3 regions of the Streptomyces sp. NPDC030799 genome follow, and region 2 is predicted to be linked to each of the others. Evidence: riboswitches for the same ligand, from Rfam matches in the RefSeq annotation. Region 2 holds a riboswitch; each other region holds the start of a gene.
What was found. A riboswitch is a leader RNA that binds a small molecule or an ion and turns the genes downstream of it on or off. The one in region 2 is predicted to bind ZMP and ZTP.
Positions count from the first base shown of each region.

Region 1: it holds a riboswitch for ZMP and ZTP, as region 2 does, so the genes downstream of both, ACZ41I_RS10930 (bifunctional 5,10-methylenetetrahydrofolate dehydrogenase/5,10-methenyltetrahydrofolate cyclohydrolase) here and ACZ41I_RS15805 (hypothetical protein) in region 2, are expected to answer to the same signal.
Region 3: it holds a riboswitch for ZMP and ZTP, as region 2 does, so the genes downstream of both, ACZ41I_RS18925 (glycine hydroxymethyltransferase) here and ACZ41I_RS15805 (hypothetical protein) in region 2, are expected to answer to the same signal.

Region 1 is NZ_JBVIDS010000003.1:761,659-768,503, forward strand. Features, by position in the region: gene ACZ41I_RS10900 (maleylpyruvate isomerase family mycothiol-dependent enzyme) at 1-68, opposite strand, end outside; gene ACZ41I_RS10905 (LysR family transcriptional regulator) at 153-1,055, shown strand; gene ACZ41I_RS10910 (MBL fold metallo-hydrolase) at 1,300-1,929, opposite strand; gene ACZ41I_RS10915 (S-(hydroxymethyl)mycothiol dehydrogenase) at 1,929-3,017, opposite strand; gene ACZ41I_RS10920 (acyltransferase domain-containing protein) at 3,281-4,066, shown strand; gene ACZ41I_RS10925 (nuclear transport factor 2 family protein) at 4,223-4,588, shown strand; ZMP/ZTP riboswitch at 4,779-4,859, shown strand; gene ACZ41I_RS10930 (bifunctional 5,10-methylenetetrahydrofolate dehydrogenase/5,10-methenyltetrahydrofolate cyclohydrolase) at 4,885-5,733, shown strand; gene ACZ41I_RS10935 (CU044_5270 family protein) at 5,761-6,783, opposite strand; gene ACZ41I_RS10940 (RNA polymerase sigma factor) at 6,776-6,845, opposite strand, start outside.
Region 2 is NZ_JBVIDS010000005.1:468,447-475,291, forward strand. Features, by position in the region: gene ACZ41I_RS15775 (winged helix-turn-helix transcriptional regulator) at 1-174, shown strand, start outside; partial or broken gene ACZ41I_RS15780 (ACT domain-containing protein) at 321-533, shown strand; gene ACZ41I_RS15785 (hypothetical protein) at 530-766, shown strand; gene ACZ41I_RS15790 (LPXTG cell wall anchor domain-containing protein) at 807-1,037, shown strand; gene ACZ41I_RS15795 (hypothetical protein) at 1,366-1,665, opposite strand; partial or broken gene ACZ41I_RS15800 (IS630 family transposase) at 1,814-2,232, shown strand; ZMP/ZTP riboswitch at 2,270-2,354, shown strand; gene ACZ41I_RS15805 (hypothetical protein) at 2,389-3,015, shown strand; gene ACZ41I_RS15810 (STAS domain-containing protein) at 3,202-3,552, opposite strand; gene ACZ41I_RS15815 (hypothetical protein) at 3,791-3,940, opposite strand; gene ACZ41I_RS15820 (hypothetical protein) at 4,006-4,410, opposite strand; gene ACZ41I_RS15825 (SpoIIE family protein phosphatase) at 4,528-4,737, opposite strand; gene ACZ41I_RS15830 (hypothetical protein) at 4,716-5,243, opposite strand; gene ACZ41I_RS15835 (carbonic anhydrase) at 5,656-6,297, shown strand; gene ACZ41I_RS15840 (L-threonylcarbamoyladenylate synthase) at 6,399-6,845, opposite strand, start outside.
Region 3 is NZ_JBVIDS010000007.1:80,042-86,886, reverse strand. Features, by position in the region: gene pdxR (MocR-like pyridoxine biosynthesis transcription factor PdxR) at 1-401, shown strand, start outside; gene ACZ41I_RS18950 (hypothetical protein) at 427-954, opposite strand; gene ACZ41I_RS18945 (DMT family transporter) at 1,105-1,932, opposite strand; gene ACZ41I_RS18940 (hypothetical protein) at 2,078-2,419, shown strand; partial or broken gene ACZ41I_RS18935 (glutathionylspermidine synthase family protein) at 2,447-3,625, shown strand; gene rocD (ornithine--oxo-acid transaminase) at 3,588-4,832, opposite strand; ZMP/ZTP riboswitch at 4,947-5,035, shown strand; gene ACZ41I_RS18925 (glycine hydroxymethyltransferase) at 5,068-6,519, shown strand; gene trpS (tryptophan--tRNA ligase) at 6,682-6,845, shown strand, end outside.

The sequences.
Region 1 (6,845 bases), on a different contig from region 2:
CGTCGTTCGGCGGCGATGGCGGCGGCCGTGGTGGCGGCGTCCGCCGCGGTGCGTGCTGCTTTCCCCATGACTCCAGGGTGTTGGCGGAGGAGCCGGAAGTCCAAGACATGCTGTGTCTCGCATCTAGCATGATCGGTTATGGAGTTGCGGGTATGGAGTTGAGGCAGCTGCGGTACTTCGTGACCGTGGTGGAGGAGGCCGGGTTCACGCGGGCCGCCGAGCGGTTGCATCTGGCCCAGCCGGGGTTGAGCGCGCAAATACGGCAGTTGGAGCGGGAGTTGGGGCAGCCGTTGCTGGACCGCTCGGGCCGCTCGGTCCGGCCGACGGAGGTGGGTGAGGCGGTCCTGCCGTACGCGCGGGCCGCACTCGCGGCCGTCGAGGGGGTACGGCAGACGGTGCAGGAGTACACGGGACTGCTGCGCGGCCGGGTCGCCGTCGGTCTCGTCCCCGGCACCCTCGCGCACGCCTTCGACGTGGCCGGGCAGCTGGCGGGCTTCCATGAAGCACACCCTCGGGTGGAGGTCACCCTCACCGAGGACACCTCGGAGCGGATGCTGGCCGCGCTGCGCCGGGGCGAGCTGGACCTGGCCGTGATCGGTGTGGCCGGTACGGCGCCGCCGGCGGGCATCGGGCTGCACGTGGTGATCGACGAACCGCTGGTCGCGGCGGCCGTGCCCGGACACCCCCTGTTCGTCGAGTACGACGGCGCCGATGCCGTTCCGCCGGCGGCTCTGCGCGGGCACCGGCTGATCAGTCTGCCGCGCGGAACGGGGATGCGCGGGGTACTGGAGCGGCTGTGCGCCGAGGCGGGCTTCCAGCCGCAGATCGCGGTGGAGGCGGCGACCCCGGACGCGCTGCGCCGGCTGGCGGCTCGCGGCCTCGGGGTCGCCGTCCTGCCGGGTCTCGACCCCCGGCCGGGCCTCATCACCCTGCCCTTGGCCGACCCCCGCGCCCGCGGTCGGGTGGCCCTGGCGTGGCGCTCGGAGGGCCCCATGCTGCCGGCGGCGCGAGAGCTGCTGGGGCGGCTGCGGAAGGGAATGGGTGGGGGTGGATGAGCGCCGTGTCCCTGACCGTTGCGGGGTGCGGGTGCGTCGTGCTTGCGCGCGCAGTTTCCTGACGAAGACGTCCAGGCGGCCCCTTGTTCGCGGTCGGTGCGGTCCACCGGGGCGCTCCCGAGCCCGGCGCCACCTTGGTCTTGAGCGGTCCTGGCGTGTCCGGCCTCCCGTGTGCTTCGGCTGCTGTCGCCGTTCGCCGGCGCGGGAGAGCCGGACATCCTCTGTCGGGGTTGCCGGCGGGTTCTCAGTGTCCGCGCCGGATCCATTCCTCCAGGTGGGGTGCCTCGGCGCCGATGGTGGTGGCGTCGCCGTGGCCGGTCAGGACCTTGGTCTCCGGGGGGAGGGTGAGGAGCCGGTCGCGGATCGAGTCGATGATCGTCGGGAAGTGGGAGTAGGAGCGTCCGGTGGCGCCCGGGCCGCCCTGGAAGAGGGTGTCACCGGTGAAGACGGTGCCGAGCCCGGGGTCGTACAGGCAGACCGCGCCGGGGGCGTGGCCGGGGGTGTGCAGCACGGTCAGGTCGGCGCCGGCCGCCTCGATGACCTGGCCGTCCAGGAGATGCCGGTCGGGGTCGCGGTCGGGGTGGGTCTGCTTCCACAGCGGCAGGTCGTCGGGGTGCAGCCAGATGGTGGCGCCGGTGAGGTCGGCGAGTGCCGGTGCGGCGTTGACGTGGTCGTTGTGGGCGTGCGTGCACACGATGGCGATCAGGCGCCGGTCGTCGACGGCGCGGGCGATGGCCTCGGCGTCATGGGCGGCGTCGATGACGATCACCTCCCGTTCGTCGCCGACGATCCACACGTTGTTCTCGACGTCCCAGGTGCCGCCGTCGAGGGTGAACTGCCCGGAGGTGACGAGGCGTTCGATGCGCACGGTCATCAGAGCACCACCACCGAACGCAGCACATCACCGTGGTGCATCCGCTCGAACGCCTTCTCCACCTCGTCCAGTTCGATGGTCTCGGTGACGAACGCGTCGAGCGGCAGCCGGCCCTGCAGGTGCAGGTCGATCAGCATGGGGAAGTCCCGGGAGGGCAGGCAGTCGCCGTACCAGCTGGACTTCAGGGCGCCGCCGCGTCCGAACACGTCCAGCAGGGGAAGTTCGAGCTTCATCTCGGGCGTGGGGACGCCGACGAGGACGACCGTGCCGGCGAGGTCGCGGGCGTAGAAGGCCTGCTGGTATGTCTCCGGGCGGCCGACGGCCTCGATGACGACGTCGGCGCCGAAGCCGCCGGTCAGCTCGCGGATCGCCGCGACCGGGTCGGTCTCCTTGGAGTTGACGGTGTGCGTGGCGCCCAGGGTGCGGGCCTTTTCCAGCTTGCGGTCGTCGATGTCGACGGCGATGATCTTCGCCGCGCCGGCGAGGTTCGACCCGGCGATGGCCGCGTCGCCGACCCCGCCGCACCCGATGACCGCGACACTGTCGCCGCGGCCGACGCCGCCGGTGTTGATCGCGGCACCGATCCCGGCCATGACGCCGCAGCCCAGCAGGCCGGCGACCGCCGGGGAGACGGCCGGGTCGACCTTGGTGCACTGGCCGGCGGCGACGAGGGTCTTCTCGGCGAACGCGCCGATACCGAGGGCCGGGGAGAGCTCCTGCCCGGTGGCCGCGAGGGTCATCCTCTGCCGGGCGTTGTGGGTGTTGAAGCAGTACCAGGGCCGGCCGCGCAGACACGCCCGGCAATTCCCGCACACGGCACGCCAGTTGAGGATGACGAAGTCACCGGGTGCCACATCGGCCACGCCGTCGCCGACCGCCTCCACGACACCGGCGGCCTCGTGGCCGAGCAGGAAGGGGAAGTCGTCCGAGATGCCGCCCTGCTTGTAGTGCAGGTCGGTATGACAGACTCCGCAGGCCTGCACGCGCACCACGGCCTCGCCGGGTCCCGGATCCGGCACCACGATCGTCTCGACCCGTACGGGCTCGTCCTTGCCCGGTGCGATCACGCCGCGTACTTCCTGCGCCATTCTCTGGCCCTTTCCTCGGTTGCCTTCCCTGCCGACCCTACGCGCGAGGGATCGACGGCGGGACGTTCCACGGCGATGACCGTGGATCTTTCCGGCCGCCGGGCGAAGCGGCCGGGCGAAGCGGCGGGCCCTCACCCTGCGGGAAGGGTTCAAATTCAGTAAGAATTTGACCGAATAACGTCATTCTATGATGGCAATCTTTTTGCAGGCTGCGGGAGTTTGCCTGGTGTGTGCACCCGACCCGGCCGTGCCTCAATGGGGGCATGCCTGTCGACGGCCGCACCGGACGTACCGCATTCCTGTTCTCGGCCGGCGCCGCACCGCGGCCCGGTACGGCGTGTGAACTCCGGGACGCCTTCCCGGTGTTCGCCGACGCGCTCGACGAGATCTGCGCCCGCCTCGATCCGTATCTCGAACTCCCGCTGCACTGCGTGATGTGCGCGGCCGACGGTACGCGCACGGCCGCACTGCTGGACCGGGAGTCGTTCGCCGGGCCGGCCCTCTTCGCACTCCAGGCGGCGCAGTACCGGCTGCTGCGCAGTTGGGGCGTCCGTCCTGACGTGGTGTTCGGGCACGCGTCCGGGCGGATGGCCGCCGCGTACGCCGCGGGTGTGTTCTCCCTGGCGGAGGCCTGTCACGCGGTCGGTACCCTGGCCCGCCTGCTGGGCGGCCCGCCGGCGCGGGGGCCGCGCTCCGCCGGGCCGGACGGCATCCTCGCCGCGTACGGCCGTACCCTCGCCACGCTCCACCCGCGGGCGCCGCGTCTCCCCCTGGTCTGCGACGTCACGGCCCGGCCGGTGGGTGTCGAGACCGCCGATCCGGAGTTCTGGGTGCGGCGCGCTCCGCTGCGTTTCGCGGAGGCCGTCGGCCTGCTGCACCGCGGCGGGGTCCGCACCTGGTGGGAACTGGGCCCCGCGGACCAGCTCACCCGCCTGCTCCCGGACTGCCTCACGGGCTGTCTCCCGGGCGGCACGACCGCGGCCTTCGCGCTGTCCCGGGACTGGGCACTGCTGCGGTCGGGGCCGAGCACCGGCCCGCAAGAGCCGTGACGGGGGCGGGGCCGAGCGTACGGGCCCGCAAGGGCCGTTGCCAGGCGAAGGCGTACGGCTGCGCTTGCCGTGGCCGCCGGGCCGGAGGAACCTCGAAGGGTGGGGGTCCGCGTGGTCCGCGCCCCGCCGGGCCGCGGGCGCCCGAAGGAGGTCACCATGGGCACCGCGACAGGTTCCGCCTTCGACACCGAGGCACTGCGCCGGGGCATAGAAGGGAACACCGGGAACACCCTTCTGTCGCTCTACGCCGACGACGCGGAGATCCGCATCGTCGACCACAACCACCAGCCCAGCCACCCCACCGTGCTGCGCGGCCGGGGTCAGATCGCCGAGTTGCTGGACGACATCTACAGCCGCGACATGACACACAAGCTGGACCAGTGCGTGGTGCAGGGCGACCACGCCGCCTTCACCGAGTCCTGCCAGTACGGGGACGGCACCCGGGTCCTCGCCGAGTCGATGGTCACCTTGCGTGACGGCAAGATAGCCAGTCAGTTGCTCATCCAGGCCTGGGACGAGTAGGCCTGGGACGAGTAGCCGCGCACACCGGCATGACAGACGCCGGAAGGAGATTCTCCACGGTCCAGGTCACCTCCGGGCTGACCTGGACCTTCTCTGCCCGCACGGCCCTCGGGCGGATGCCCGGGGCGCATCCGCGAAAGCTGCCGGCTTCCGGGCGGGCCGAAGGGCATGCGGGTGCTCGGTTACGCTGTACCCGGGCCGTGACTGGCGCTGAGGTGGAGTACCACCGGGGAGCGGTCCGTGGTGGATGCCGCGCGCCTGGGCGAGAGAGTCGATCCAGCTCAGGAGTGTGCAGCATGACCCAGGCCCGTCTCATGGACGGCACCGCCCTCGCCCGCCGTATCGTCGAGGACACCGCGAAGAAGGCCGCCGGCCTCACCGCCCGGACCGGCACCGCGCCCTGTCTCGCGACCGTGCTCGTCGGCGAGGACCCGGCGTCCGTGACCTACGTCCGCATGAAGCAGAACCGCTGCCGCAAGGCCGGTATCGAGTCCCGGCACGTGGCCCTGCCCGCCACCACGACCACCGGCGAACTCGTCGGCGCGCTGCGGGAGTTGTCGGCCGACCCGACCGTGCACGGCATCCTGCTCCAGCACCCGGCCGGCAAGCACATCGACGAGCGGGCCGCGTTCGAGGCGATCGCTCCGGAGAAGGACGTCGACGGCGTCACCTTCGCCTCGTTCGCCACGATGAGCTTCGGCCTGCCGGGCTTCGTCTCCTGCACGCCCGGCGGCATCCTGCGGCTGCTGGACGAGTACGGCGTCGATCCCGCCGGGAAGCGGGCCGTGGTCGTGGGCCGCAGCGCGATCCTCGGCAAGCCGGTGGGCATGCTGCTCCTGGCCCGGGACGCGACCGTGACGTACTGCCACTCGCGGACGGCGGACCTGTCGGCGGCGGTCCGGGAGGCGGACATCGTGGTCGCCGCGGTGGGCCGGCCGCGGCTGATCCGCGGTCAGGACATCAAGCCGGGCGCGGTGGTGATCGACGCCGGTTACAACCCGGGGAACGTCGGCGACGTCGACTTCGACTCCGCGGTGGAGCGGGCCTCGCTGATCACGCCGGTGCCGGGCGGTGTCGGCCCCATGACGATCGCCACCCTGCTGGAGCAGACCGTCGAGGCCGCCGCCCGGCAGCTCGGTGCATGAGGTCGGCGCAGAAGGTGAGCGCTGAGGTCAGCGCATCCAGGCGCTGTATCCCATGACATCTCCGGCCTTCACGCCGTACTCGGGGTCGTCCTTGACGAAGGTGGCCTCCATGCCGAGGACAGCGCCGGTGCGCGGTTCCAGGATCAGCATGCGCCGGACGGTGCCGGCGTCGTACACATAGGCCTGGCCGGGGCGGCCGAGCCGGTCGGTCACCTGCCCGGCCGGCCGCAGCCCGTGGGCCTGCGCGAACACCCGGACGAGAGCCGCCGACTCGCGGGCACCGAGGGTCCAGTTGTCGAGCAGTTCCCCGACGGCGTCGAAGAGTTCGCCGGTGCTCAGCGGGGCCGTGCCGCGGTTGATCCCGGGGCGGGCGATCTCGGTGAGATAGGCGCGCAGGGCCGCCGCGGTGTGCGGCGGGGGCGCCTCGGGCGGGGCGTCGCTCCAGCTCGGCGGGTAGGTGGTCCGGCTCAGCACATGACCGTCCGTCACGAGGCGTGGCTCGTCGCCCTCGTCGGTGAGGACGGGGCGGCCGGGTGTGCGCGGGTCGGTCGCCACGACGAGTTCGGTGTGACTGGCGTCCGCCCGCCAGCGCACCACACGTTCCTCGGGGAGGGTGACGGGCGGCTCGTCGTCGCTCATGCCGAGGGCCCACACCTGCACATGCGTCCCCTTGCGCAGGCTCGGCGAGCCGTCCGCCGCGGCCGCGTCGGCCAGCGCCGTCATGTCCTTCAGGGGTACGGGCGTGGAGTGGACCTGGACGGCCAGCGGGCGCGGCGCGGCGACGGCCGCGGGAGTGCTCGCCCCACCGAGCAGAGCGGTGAGGGCGGTCACGAGGACGACGGCGGTGGCGGCGAGGCCCCAGGCCAGCCGGGCGCGTGGGGTACGACCGGGCAGCGGCGCAAGCAGCCTTGCGCGGCGCGATGGGCGTTCCTCGCCCAGCAGCCGGTCGAGATGCCGCTGGGCGCGGTGGTCGAGCGGTCCGTCGCCGAAGTGGGGGCCGTCGGCCCGTACCGGGTTGGCGCGACGCAGGAGTTCGAGGTCGTCAGGCATGTCGGTGGTCCTTGCTGAGGTTCGCGCCGTGGACGCTCGCAGCGCGTGGCGGGCGCGGGCCG
Region 2 (6,845 bases):
TCCATGAGTGGCCGCGAACAGGCCGGACGTCTCCGACACCCTCCCTGCCCGCTCCGCCGCCCGGGACCAAGAGCCCGCACAGCGGTGAACATGCCAGCCGACAGGGCACCGTTTGGACGGGACGGCACCACCCCCGCACTCAGCCCGGGATCTGGCGCCGTCAGTGGCCCGTAGCGACGCCTGCTCCTCAACCCGCTCGCAGGCGAACCCGTCCGCGCGGGTGGCGACGGCGTCGCGACCACCCTTCTGCAGCGCCAGCGGGTGGCCGAAGCCCCGCTCCGCTGTTCCCGGTGTGAGTGATGTGCGGGGCGGGATCAGGCCCCGGCATCGTGGGCATCATCGGCCGGATTTTTGGTGACGCGGGGATCAACATCGTCGGCATGCAGGTGGCCCGTATCACCGAGGGCGGCGACGCACTGGTCGCACTGACCGTGGACGACTCCATTCCACAGCCGGTGCTGGCGGAGATCGCCGAGGAGATCGGCGCCACCTCGGCTCGCGCGGTCAACCCGGTTGCCTCCGCCCGGACGTGAAGGACGGTATGTACGCCTTCGACCTGTACGGACCGGATGGCCGCCGGGTCGCCGAGAAATCCCTCACGGTACGGGCGGCACGGCCGGGTGACAGTGACTACCTGGGCAAGGCCCGCGGTCCGGTCTTCTCCCCGCCGTTCGACCTCGACACCGCCCGCGAGCACGGCTACCGGATCCGCGCCGGAGGAAGGGTCTGCGTGCTGTGGAAGGACACGTACCCGGACCCGGCGTGACGCCAAGCCCCCGGACGGCGACGACCCGCGCTACTACGCCATGGTCACCGTTCGCACCGGTCTCACGCCCGGCACGTGCCCGGTCACCGTGGTCGCGCACCACGGCCGGGTGAAGAGGACCGGCCAGCTGATCGTCACTGGCCGTCCGGTCGCCAAGCGCAGCGTCATCGCGGGCCCCGGCACCGGCTGGCTCGGCGCGTCCGGTGGCCTGCTGATCCTCACCGCGCTCGGTGTGTACGTCGTCCGCAGGCGCCGCCATACCACGGCGTAGCGGCCACCGCCCCGACGTCCGCCGACCGCCGGGCCTGGCGAGAGCGATCCGGCTCGCATGACCAGCCCGGGCCGCTACCACCTGCTGCTCACTACCTCCGAGCGGCCGGTGCAGCACGGCTGGTGGAGAGGCGAAGAAGTGGCCCGCGGCAAGTTCCGGGCCTGGGCCGGCCAGTACGGCGGGACATGCCCGGTGCCCCTGCCGGAAGACTGCGCGCCTGACCTCCGTTACAGAGAGGTCGTATCTGCGGTTCCCTTGATCCAGGGTCTCGGTGCCCATGGGCGGGTTGCCGCCGACGCGGATTTCGGTCGCCGAGCGTCCTGATCCGTCACGCTGTGCCGAAGTCCGACCGGGGCCGGACCTCCACGACGAAGTCCGCATCCTCCATCTCGCTCGCCTCGTCGTGCCAGAGGAAGACGCGCACGTGCATCGCGTGGTGGAGACCGGTCCTCTCCCACTCGGTCATGAGGTCGGCGATGATGCGGCCGATGGCGTGCTTGGCGCCCTCGTCCGTGTCGGCGGCGGTGATCACGCCGTGCCACTGTTCGGGGTCGCTGCCGTAGGGGCGCCAGCCCTCGGACCCGTGCGGCTCGAACACCCGGTAGGCCCAGTCCGTATTGGTGTTCATAACACCGATTGTGTCACCGTAAAGAGCCTCATGCGCCGCATCGGATCGACGCCCGCCGAGCGCGGGTCCGTCGAAGCGAACAACTGCCCGGACGTCCTGGAGCTGGACGACGGCGACTTCTTTGTGATCGGGAAGCTGCATCTCCTGTCGGGTGATCCGCATCGGTCGCGAGGCCCTGCGCTGCCTGCTCGCCCGATGCGGCGTCACCTTCCAGCGGACCAAGACCTGGAAGGAGTCCACTGACCCCGACCGCGACGCCAAGCTGGACCGGATCGAGCGCGTCCTGGACCGCTTCCTTGACCGCGTGTCCACAAGGGCGCCAAGATCCGCCAGTGGGGCCCGGAAGAACAAGGTGGAGCTGTGCTTCACCCCGACCAACGCATCCTGGCCAACTCGAACCATCCCAACCACACCGTCCAGACCCGTGAACTGCACCGATACCTGCGCTGGCGCAACGCCAACGCCCACCATCCCGACGTCCTTGCCGCCCAACGTAAGGAGCGCGTCCGCATCCGTAGCGAGAAGGGCATCTGGTGGGGCGGGCGTCCGCTGGCACTGACGGCATGACCGGCGAAACTATGTACTCGCTCGTGCAGATAGCATCGTGTCCGGTCGCGACTGGCGAAGGTGGAGAACCACCGGGGAGCGGCCGTTTTCCCGCGTGAGCGTCGACCGCCTGGGCGCCTGCGTCAGTGATGTCCCGCTGACACAGGAGGCTATGACGTGGATCTGCGCTATGGGATCAACCCGCAGCAGGCGGCGGCGACTACCGCGCCGGTGCAGCTCGGCCGATGGCCGGTCCGGCTGTTGCAGGGCAACCCGTCCTACATCAACATGCTGGACGCACTCAACAGTTGGCAGCTGGTGCTGGAGGCAAGCAGGGTCCTGAACCGGCCGGCCGCTGTCTCCTTCAAACACGTCTCGCCCGCCGGAGCGGCCGTGGCCGGCCCCGTCGATGACGTCACCGCCGAGCTCTACGGCATCGACCGCGACAGTGTCGGTGCGCTCACCAGCGCATACCTGCGTGCCCGCGACGCCGATCCGAATTCCTCCTACGGCGACTTCGCCGCCGTGTCGCACCCGGTCGACACCGAACTCGCCGAGCTGTTGTCCCGCGTGGTCTGCGACGGCGTCATCGCCCCCGGTTACGCTCCCGGCACCGTTGCGACGCTCAGCAAGAAGAAGAACGGCCGCTTCCTGGTCATGGAAGCGGACCAGGCGTTCACACCCCCACAGTGCGAGACACGGGAGGTGTTCGGCTTGCGGCTGTCCCAGCGGCGCGACGAGGTGGCGTTGTCCACCGCTCTGCTGGACAACGTCGTATGCGGCACGCTGCCGAGTGCGCCGTGAGGAGTTGTACGGTGCGGCCTGTCCCGTCCGGCAGGAACGGCAGGACCAGCAGCGCCGGCACCGCCGCGGTGAGTGTGATCAGGACCGCCGGGGTGAACAGGGCGATGATCACGCACTGACGCGCGCCGGTCGGGAGCGCGTGGGGCAGCCAGGACGGCATCATGCGCTGCCAGAGCGACGGAGCCATTAGCTGCTCAGGGCGGCCTCAGCGTCATCGATGGTGGCAAAGACCCGTAGGACCTGATCGGCTCCGGTCATTTCCAGGACCCGGCGCAGCTTGATCGGCACGCAGGCCAGAACCAGCATCACCGCAGCTCTCTCCGCCTCACGACGAGCTCCCAGCAGCACGTTCAGCCCCGCCGAGTCGCAGAACGACACATCCGACAGGTCCAGCACGACGGCCCGTTCCGCACGATCTATAACCTGCGTCAGCTGCCCGCGCAGTTCAAGCTGCGAGACGTGGTCCATGACCCCGCGCACCTTCGCCACCAGGCAGTGGACCGAGACGGCCGTCTCGACCGAGGGAAGATCTTCCACAGCGCCCGCCCAACTGTTTCGCCCGGGGACCTCAAAGAGTTGCCGTCGAGCCTATCCGGCAACGCCCGTCGCATACTTCCAGGCCCGGCGGTTGCCGGTGGGCGCAGCTGCGTGACCCCGCGACGGCGGGCGCGTTGTACCGGGGGGCATGCGCACGTCCCCCGCGGCACTTGTGTCTGACGACCCCCGACTCCACCACCCGGTTTCGGGGGCCCGTCCGAGGCGACGGGCGGGCCGCTCACTCCCGCCAGCACCGGGAGCGGCAGATGCCGTAGTCCCGGTCGTTCTCATCCTCCACCGTGACGGTCCCCGTGCCCGCTCCGGCCCACATCCCGAAACCCGTCACGCCACCGCCATACCGCACCGCTTCGCTGACCAGCTCGGACACCAAAGATCGGGTTCATTCCCGGACTGGCAGCAGTCCGCAGCGAGCAGGAGGGCGGATCGAATCAGCTACTCGTACACGTCAGCACCGGGCACCGTGCGGGTCAACGGCTGAAGGTTTCCGTACAGGGCGGCGTGCAAGGCGGCGGCGAGTTCGCGGGCCCGTTCTTCGCTGCGCACGCCGTGCATCATGAAGTACACCGGGCCCGTGAAGGCGTCCCATTCGGCCTCACGGTTCTGGACCAGGCGGGTGATCGCGGCCCGGACCGCCTCGTTCACCGCGTCGTCGAGGGCGTGGCCGGAGCCGACGGCGAGCGTGTCCGCTTTGACCGTCCACACCTGACGTCTTTCGGATTCGATGACGACGAATACGGCGTGCTGCGCCATGGCCTGCCGGTACGCGGCGTGGAAAGCATCGGTGCCGGTGGCGTCCGGAATGAGATGAGCGGGGCAAGGGATCGGCAACTGCTGCATAACGGGCATCGTGACAAAGCCCTGCCGCTCTCGGCTGTGTTGACGGGGCGGACTGGCAGAGCCGCCATGCGACCGCACCAAGCCAGCCGCCTTCCTCCATGGCCGAACCGGGCCTGATCAGTACGGTCGGGTCGTTCGGTCCAGGCGGACGACGACGATGGCGATGTCGTCGCCTGCGCCGCTGGCGACGCCGAAGCGGGTGAGGAGGGCGTCGGCGAGGTGCTCCGCGCCGAACTCGGTGCAGGTGGTGAGCGTGGAGGTCAGGCGGGTGAGGCCGGCGTCCATGTCCTCATCGCGGCGTTCGATCAGGCCGTCGGTGTAGAGGATGAGAGTGTCGCCGGGCGTGTAGGTCGCGTTGGCCTGGGGCGGGGGACGTGTTCGGGGCGGGCCCCCAGCGGTGGGTCGGTGGCCTGGCCGAGCAGATCGCAGGAGCCGTCCGGGTGCAGCAGGACGGGCGGCGGGCGCGGCAACTGCAGCATCTGAACGAGGAACTGCAGCTCGGCTTCCATGGCCGCTTCCCGCCCGGGACTGACCGACGGCAGGTGCGCCGTACGGCGGGAGCGGACGACGTCGGTCACGTTGATCGCGGTCCACCACCGCTCCTTGAAGACCTCGGGGTTGCCGGGGACCGGGATGTCGTACTTCTGCAACGCCATGTGATCGGTCAGGCCGGAGGACAGGACACGGTGCAGTGAGGCCTTCAGCGTCTCCACCCCGTCGGCCTCCGGGTCGGCGGGGTTGTCCGGGAAGGCGCCGAAGAGGTACTGCCCGAGCAGCTCGGCCCGGCTCCGTCCGGTCACCTCGCAGAAGGCCGGGTTGGCGTCAGCGATCACCAGGTCCGTGCCGAGCACCAGGCACGGGCGCGGAAGGGCGGCGCGCGCGGAGTGCGCCCATCGGGCGTACGCCGTGATCGGACCCGCCTGGTTGTGTGGTGGCCTGCCCCTGCCCGGCTGGGTTCGGCGCCGTGTGTATGCACCCGTCGCTCGGGAGATCCACTCCTGTGGCGTACACCCCTGCCCTGCAGCGGTGTCGTTGGCGGTGTGTGACAGGGGCGTGGGAAGAGGCTTACGCATGGCCAGTCGGTGCGGGCGGGCTGTTGTGTGACGGACAGTTGCGTAGCGCACTGAGGAGGCGCACCGAGGGGGACATCGCCCGGCGTCTCGGTGTGTCGGCCACGGAGGCACAGAAGCCATCGATCGTGGACCCGGGCGCGCGTGTCTGGTGGGCTGGCCGTACCCTGCGGCCATGACAGAGATCCAGGCCGCAACTCCCCGTGAAGCCTTCGAGCTGCTGCTGGCAGGTAACCAGCGGTTCGTCACTGGTGCGCCGGAGCACCCGAACCAGGACGCCACCCGCCGCACCGAGGTCGCTCCCTCCCAGCGCCCGTTCGCGGTGCTGTTCGGGTGCTCCGACTCCCGCCTGGCCGCCGAGATCATCTTCGATCGCGGTCTGGGGGATCTCTTCGTGGTGCGCACCGCCGGCCACGTCATGGGCCCGGAAGTGATCGGCAGTATCGAGTTCGGCGTCGACGTGCTGGACTGCCCCCTGGTCGTGGTTCTCGGCCACGACTCGTGCGGGGCGGTCGGCGCGGCGTGTGCCGCGCTGGAGGACGGCATGACACCGGCCGGCTACATCCGGGACGTCGTCGAGCGCGTCACCCCCAGCGTGCTGGCGGCGAGGGCCGCCGGACGCGTGAGTGCCGACGAGATCCTCACGGAGCACATAGGGCACACCGTCGACCTGCTGCTGGACCGCTCCCGTCTCCTGGCCGAGCGGGTCGCCGCCGGGCAGGCCGCTGTGGTGGGCCTGTGCTACAGCCTGGCCGACGGGACCGCGCGCCTCGTCGCGGCACGTGGCCTGGACATGCCCATCGCCTCGGCCCTGTAGGGATCAAAGGCAGGGGTCCTGTGGATCAGGCAGGCGGTCGCTCACCGGGGCGCCGCATCCGGTGAGCGGCCGGGCGAGACACGTAACGGCGTCGGTGCCGGTCACCCGGAGATCCGGGGTCCTGCGGCGCGGCGGAGCCGGTTGGCGATCGCCAGTCCCAGGCCTTCCTCCTCCGGCAAGGACGCGATGATGAGATCGCACCCCTGCTGGTCGAATTCGCGCAGGAACCCGTACAGCCCGCGTGCGTAGGCGGCCATCAAAGGCGGGACTGCCACCACGGCGTGCGCCTTCACCGCAGCCTCGGCGAAGGAGGGGGGAAGAAAGACGCCTACCCGGTGCCCCAGCTCCTGCGCGAGCTTCGCTTCGGCGACGACCTTCTCCGGCTCGACCAGAACGACCCGTGCCCGCGGCGCGTAGTGGGACGGATGCTGGCCCGGCACCCGAATGCGGCTCGTCGAGGGGACCGCGAGCGGGCGCCCCAGCACCGCTTCGAGGTCCTCGCGCGTCACACCGCCGGGCCGCAGGATGCTCGGGATCTCGCCCGTGGC
Region 3 (6,845 bases), on a different contig from region 2:
CCTCGGCCAAGGGCCGCATCGACACCGTGGGCGCGCTGGACCAGCTCACCCTCGCCGAGTTCATCACCTCCGGCGCGTACGACCGCCACGTCCGCTCCTCCCGGCTGCGCTACCGGCGCCGCCGCGACGCCCTCGCCGCATCCGTGAGCGCCCGCGCGCCCGAGGTGACGGTCACCGGCATCGCCGCGGGCCTCCACGCGCTGCTGCGGCTGCCCGCCGGCATGGAACAGTCGGTGGTCCAGGCCGCGGCCTGGCAGGGCCTCGCCCTCCACGGCCTGTCCCTGCACCGCCACCCACAGGCCGTCGCCGAACCGCTGGACGCACTGGTCGTGGGCTACGCGACACCGCCGGACAGCGCGTGGGCGGGAGCCTTGGACGCGTTGTGCAGGGTGTTGCCGTAGGGCGGCGATGCGCGCCGCATCCGGTTCACGTGTCCGACGGCATCCAGGGTGCGAGGTCGTCGCGCCATCCCTCGAAGTGCTCCAGGGCGACGCTCAGACGGGAGTCCTTCGCCCGGTGGAGGGCGCCGACGATCCGGTGCGGGTCGACGGTCGGGAGGAGGGACTCGCCCTCCTCCTCCGACGCCGCGACGGCTTCGGCTTCCCGCTCGGTGAGCCGGTCGTACGGGTAGGTCAGCGCAGGGCACGACCGCTCCCGGCCGGGACAGGGAGTGCCGGGCGGCCACACCCAGACCGCATCGTGGTGCCGTACCAGGACCTCGCCCAGGTACCAGGCGACCGCCCGCAGAAACGGGCCTCGCCGGTCGTCGTACTGCTCTTCCCAGGTGGTGTAGCGCTCCAGGACGAGGCGTTCGAGTCGGGACAGGGAGGCGGGGGAGAAGTCCCACCGTCCGCCGGCCTGCTCGGCGAGGGCCGTGAAGTCGGCGCGGGCGGTGTCCAGCCAGGCGTTCAACTGCGGGTTGTTCCGGTAGGAGGGGTCGTCGACGGGGCGCATGCCGGTGACTCTACGACCGGCGGGGTGCGGCGAGTTGACGGCGGCTCGTCGATCGGCGCGCAGGTTCGACGCCGTCGACCGAGGATTTCCCCGGGCGGAGGCCTCACGCATCCCGCCGCGGCGGGCAATCAAGAGCCCGAACAGGCGGCCTCAGCCTTCCTCGGCCCCCACCGGCGCCTCTCCGAACCGCGCCAGCGCCAGCGCCCCCACCACGGCCACCAAGAACCCCAGCACCGCCAGCCAGGCCAGCCCCTCCCGCGTACGGTCCCCCAGCCACACCACCCCGACCGCCGCCGGACCGATGGTCTCGCCGATCACTATGCCGGCGGTGGCGGTCGTCACGGACCCCCGCTGAAGAGCCGACGTCAGCAACATGAACGCGGCGCCGCCCCCCATCACCAGTGCGTAGGCCGCCGGGTTGGTCAGCAGATCCGTCGGCGCCAGACTGTCGATCAGCCGGACCGACACCTCCACCACCCCGAAGCCGAAACCGGCCCCCAGCCCGAGCACCAGCGCCCGCGCCGGTCCGGACAGCCGCCCGGCCGTGAACGAGAGCAGCAGCATCCCGACCGCCACGGCGAGCATCACGTACCGCAAGACGTCCGAGCCGGCCTCCTTGCCCTCCGGTCCGGACGCCAGCCCCAGCATCGCGAGCCCGGCGCACACCACGGCCACCGCGGTCCACTCGGTGCCGCTCAGCCGCACCCGCAGCAGGCGCGCCGCCACCACCGCGGTCACCGCCAGACTCGACGCCAGGGCCGCGCCGACCGCGTAGATCGGAAGGGACCGCAGCGCGGCGATCTGGAACAGGAAGCCGAGCCCGTCCAGTGCCAGTCCGGCGATGTACCGCCACTGCCGCAGCGCCCGCAGCAGCAGGGCCGCCTCGCCGCCCCCGCCCGTACCGGCCTCGCGCGTGGCCACCGCCTGCAACACCGTCGCGGTGCCGAAGCAGACCGCCGCGCCAAGGGCGCACACCATTCCAAAGAACACAAAGGGACTCTAGGAGAGGGCCGATCCGGACACCCGCCCGGGTCGGCGCTCTTACCGTTCTCTAGTCTGAACCGATCGTCGGTCTGAACCGATCGTCCGAAGAGCGCGAAGAGCACACGGGGGAGACACCACGATGCAGAACACACGCCGCCGGCTGCGCTCCGGCACGGTCGTCCTCGGCGGAATGGGTCTGCTGGCCGCCGCCCTGACCGCCTGCTCGTCCGAACCGGACAAGCGCTGCGTCGACCGCGACAGCTACAACCTCGCCAAGGGGTACAAGGTCGTCTCCGACAAGAACTGCACGTCGACCAAGGCGTCCGTGGACGGCGCCTGGTACTACGGCGGCCGGAAGAAGGGCTCCTGGGTGGACGGCGGCTCCTTCACCAAGCCCCACAAGGGCTCCGGCTCCTCCAGCGGCGGCACCGGAGTCCACCGCGGCGGCTTCGGCGGCGGCTACCACGGCTCCGGCGGCTGATCCGGACAACGGACCGGAGACCGCCGTATGGAACGCCGTACCACCACCCCCCGCCCCGGCTGGCAGCAGACCGTCGAGGAACAGGGGCTCGTCTACCCCCTCACCCGCCACCCCGACGGGTCCCTGCGCCCCTACTGGGACGAGAGCGCCTACTACGTCTTCACCCTGGACGAGATCGAGGCGCTGGAGGAGACCGTCGAGGAACTGCACCGCATGTGCCTGGCGGCCGCCGAGCACATCGTGGCGGGGGACCGGTTCGCCGACCTCGGCATCACCGATCCGCGCGTGGCCGCCGCCGTCACCGAGGCCTGGCGGCGCCGCGCCGAACTCCCCTCCGTCTACGGCCGGTTCGACCTCCGCTACGACGGCACCGGCCCGGCCAAGCTGCTGGAGTACAACGCCGACACCCCGACCTCGCTGGTGGAGGCCGCCTCACCCCAGTGGTTCTGGATGGAGGACCGCTTCCCCGGCGCCGACCAGTGGAACTCCCTGCACGAACGCCTCGTCGAGGCCTGGCGGACCCAGGCCGCGCTGCTGCCTCCCGGCAGCCCCCTGCACTTCGCGCACTCCTCGGCCGACGAACTCGGCGAGGACCTGATGACGGTCGCCTACCTCAAGGAGACCGCCGAACAGGCCGGCCTCGACACCGACTGGCTGTCCATGGAGGAGATCGGCTGGGACACCCTCTCCGGCCGTTTCGTCGACAACCAGCTCCGGTTCATCCGCAGCATCTTCAAGCTCTACCCCTGGGAGTGGCTGACCACCGACGCCTTCGGCGGGCACGTCCTGGACACCCTCGACAACGGCGGCGGCACCGGCAGCACCCTGTGGATCGAACCCGCCTGGAAGATGCTGCTCAGCAACAAGGCCCTGCTGGCCGTCCTCTGGGAGCTGTACCCCGGTCACCCCAACCTGCTCCCCGCCTACCTCGACGGCCCTCGCGAGCTGGCCGTCGAGAAGGGCTATGTCGCCAAGCCCCTCCTCGGCCGCGAGGGCGAGGGCGTCACCGTGCACCAGCCGGGCGCACCGGCCGTACTGCGCGACGAGCCCGCCTGCTACCAGCAGCTCGCCCCGCTGCCCGCCTTCGACGGCAACCATGTCGTCCTCGGCGCCTGGGTCGTCCAGAACGAGCCGGCCGGTCTCGGCATCCGCGAGTCCTCCGGGCTGATCACCGACGCGTACGCGCGTTTCCTGCCGCACGTGATCCGCCAGAGCCCAGAACCGCCCGCAGCTGGGCGAGACCCCAGTCCAGGTCCTCCTCGGAGATGACCAGCGGCGGCGCGATCCGGATGGTGACGCCGTGGGTCTCCTTCACCAGCACGCCCTGGTCCATCAGCCGCTGCGACACCTCGCGCCCGGTGCCGACCGCCCGGGCGATGTCCAGGCCCGCCCACAGTCCGCGTCCCCGCACCGCCGTCACCGCGCCCGTGCCGAGCAGCCCCGCCAGCTCGCTGTGCAGCCGCGCGCCCAGCTCGGCCGCCCGCGCCTGGAACTCGCCCGTGCGCAGCATCGCGATCACCTCCAGCGCCACCGCGCAGGCCAGCGGATTCCCCCCGAACGTCGACCCGTGCTCGCCCGGGCGGAACACCCCGAGCACCTCCGCGCTCGACACCACCGCCGACACCGGCACGATCCCGCCGCCCAGCGCCTTGCCCAGCACATACATGTCCGGGACCACCCCCTCGTGTTCGCACGCGAAGGTCCGCCCCGTGCGGCCGAGACCCGACTGCACCTCGTCGGCGACGAAGAGCACGTTCCGTTCGCGGGTCAGCTCCCGGACCGCGGGCAGATAGCCGGCCGGCGGCACGATCACCCCGTTCTCGCCCTGGACCGGCTCCAGCAGCACCGCCACGGTGTTCTCCGTCAGTGCCTGCCGCATCGCCGTCGGATCGCCGTACGGCACGATCTCGAACCCCGGCGTGTACGGCCCGAAGTCCGCCCGGGCCTCCGGGTCGGTGGAGAAGCTGATGATCGTCGTCGTACGCCCGTGGAAGTTGCCGCCCGCAACCACGATCTTCGCCATCTCCGCGGGCACCCCCTTCACCCGGTACCCCCACTTCCGGGCCGTCTTCACCGCGCTCTCCACCGCCTCCGCGCCGGTGTTCACGGGCAGCACCATCTCCATCCCGCACAGCTCGGCCAGCTCCGTGCAGAACGCCGCGAACCGGTCGTGCAGGAAGGCGCGGGACGTCAGCGTCACCCGCTCCAGCTGCGCCTTCGCCGCCTCGATCAGCCGCCGGTTGCGGTGTCCGAAGTTGAGCGCCGAGTAACCGGCCAGCAGATCGAGATACCGCCGCCCCTCCACATCCGTCATCCAGGCGCCGTCCGCCGTGGCCACGACGACCGGCAGCGGATGGTAGGTGGGCGCACAGTGCGCCTCGGCGGCGCTGATGAGGTCTTCTGCAGCGGTCATGGCCTCTCCCGGATCCGACGAGAACACTTCGGGAACACGACGGTGAACTCCTTCCTACCGTCGCTCGCATGGTGGACGCGGGACCTGCGCCGTCCGGCTCGCCCGGTAGGCTGATCAGCGGGCCGTGACTGGCGCGCTGGGATGGGACGGACCATCGGGGAGCGGCCCGACGGGAAACAGTGCCGTGCGCCTGGGCCGAACGTGAACGCTGTACGCACACCGTCCGGAGGTCCTCATGCCAGAGCAGCAGCCCCTCTCCACCGAGTCCACCGCCTTCCGTGCCGCCCTCGACGTCATCCGCGCCGTCGAGCCCCGGGTCGCCGACGCCATCGGCCAGGAGGTGACCGACCAGCGCGCGATGCTCAAGCTGATCGCCTCCGAGAACTACGCCTCCCCGGCCACCCTGCTGGCGATGGGCAACTGGTTCAGCGACAAGTACGCCGAGGGCACCGTCGGCCGCCGCTTCTACGCCGGCTGCCGCAACGTCGACACCGTCGAGGCCCTGGCCGCCGAGCACGCCCGCGAACTGTTCGGCGCCCGCCACGCCTACGTCCAGCCGCACTCCGGTATCGACGCCAACCTCGTCGCCTTCTGGGCCGTACTCGCCGACCGGGTCGAGGCCCCCTTCCTGGAGAAGACCGGCGCCCGCCAGGTCAACGACCTCACCGAGGCCGACTGGGCCGAGCTGCGCCAGGCCTTCGGCAACCAGCGCATGCTCGGCATGTCCCTGGACGCCGGCGGCCACCTCACCCACGGCTTCCGCCCGAACATCTCCGGCAAGATGTTCGACCAGCGGTCCTACGGCACCGACCCGGCGACGGGCCTCATCGACTACGAGGCCCTGCGCACCCAGGCCCGCGAGTTCAAGCCGCTGATCATCGTCGCCGGCTACTCGGCGTACCCCCGCCTGGTGAACTTCCGGATCATGCGCGAGATCGCCGACGAGGTCGGCGCGACCTTGATGGTCGACATGGCCCACTTCGCGGGCCTCGTCGCCGGCAAGGTGCTCACCGGCGACTTCGACCCGGTCCCGCACGCCCAGATCGTCACCACCACCACCCACAAGTCGCTGCGCGGCCCGCGCGGCGGCATGGTCCTGTGCGACGACTCCCTCAAGGACCAGGTCGACCGCGGCTGCCCGATGGTCCTCGGCGGCCCGCTGCCGCACGTCATGGCCGCCAAGGCCGTCGCCCTCGCCGAGGCCCGGCAGCCCGCGTTCCAGGACTACGCCCAGCGCATCGTCGACAACTCCCGCGCCCTGGCGGAGGGCCTGATGCGCCGGGGCGCCACCCTGGTGACCGGCGGCACGGACAACCACCTCAACCTGATCGACGTCGCCACCTCCTACGGCCTCACCGGCCGCCAGGCGGAGTCGGCCCTCCTCGACTCGGGCATCGTCACCAACCGCAACGCCATCCCGGCCGACCCCAACGGCGCCTGGTACACCTCCGGCATCCGCATCGGCACCCCCGCGCTCACCACCCGTGGCCTCGGCACGGCCGAGATGGACGAGGTCGCCGGCCTCATCGACCGCGTCCTCACCACCACCGAGCCGGGCACCACGAAGTCGGGCGCCCCGTCCAAGGCGGCCCACGTCCTGGACGAGAAGGTGTCCCAGGAGATCGCCCAGAGGGCGACGGACCTGGTGGCCGGCTTCCCCCTGTACCCGGAAGTCGACCTGGGCTGACAACTCCGCAAGGGGCAGCCAACCCGACGGGGCGCGGGGCCGCATCGCCATGCGGCTCCGCCGCGGGGCGCGACCCGCCACAACCGGTCCGTGGTCCCCACGCACCGGCCCACCCCCACCTCTCGGGCCGATGACACCCCAGCCGATGAGAGAATGGGCGACATGGCCACTGCTGATCGCCCCCGCGTGCTCTCCGGCATCCAGCCCACCGCCGGCTCGTTCCACCTCGGCAACTACCTCGGCGCCGTCCGCCAGTGGGTGGCCCTGCAGGAGTCCCACGACGCGTTCTACATGGTCGTCGACCTGCACGCGATCACGGTCCCGCA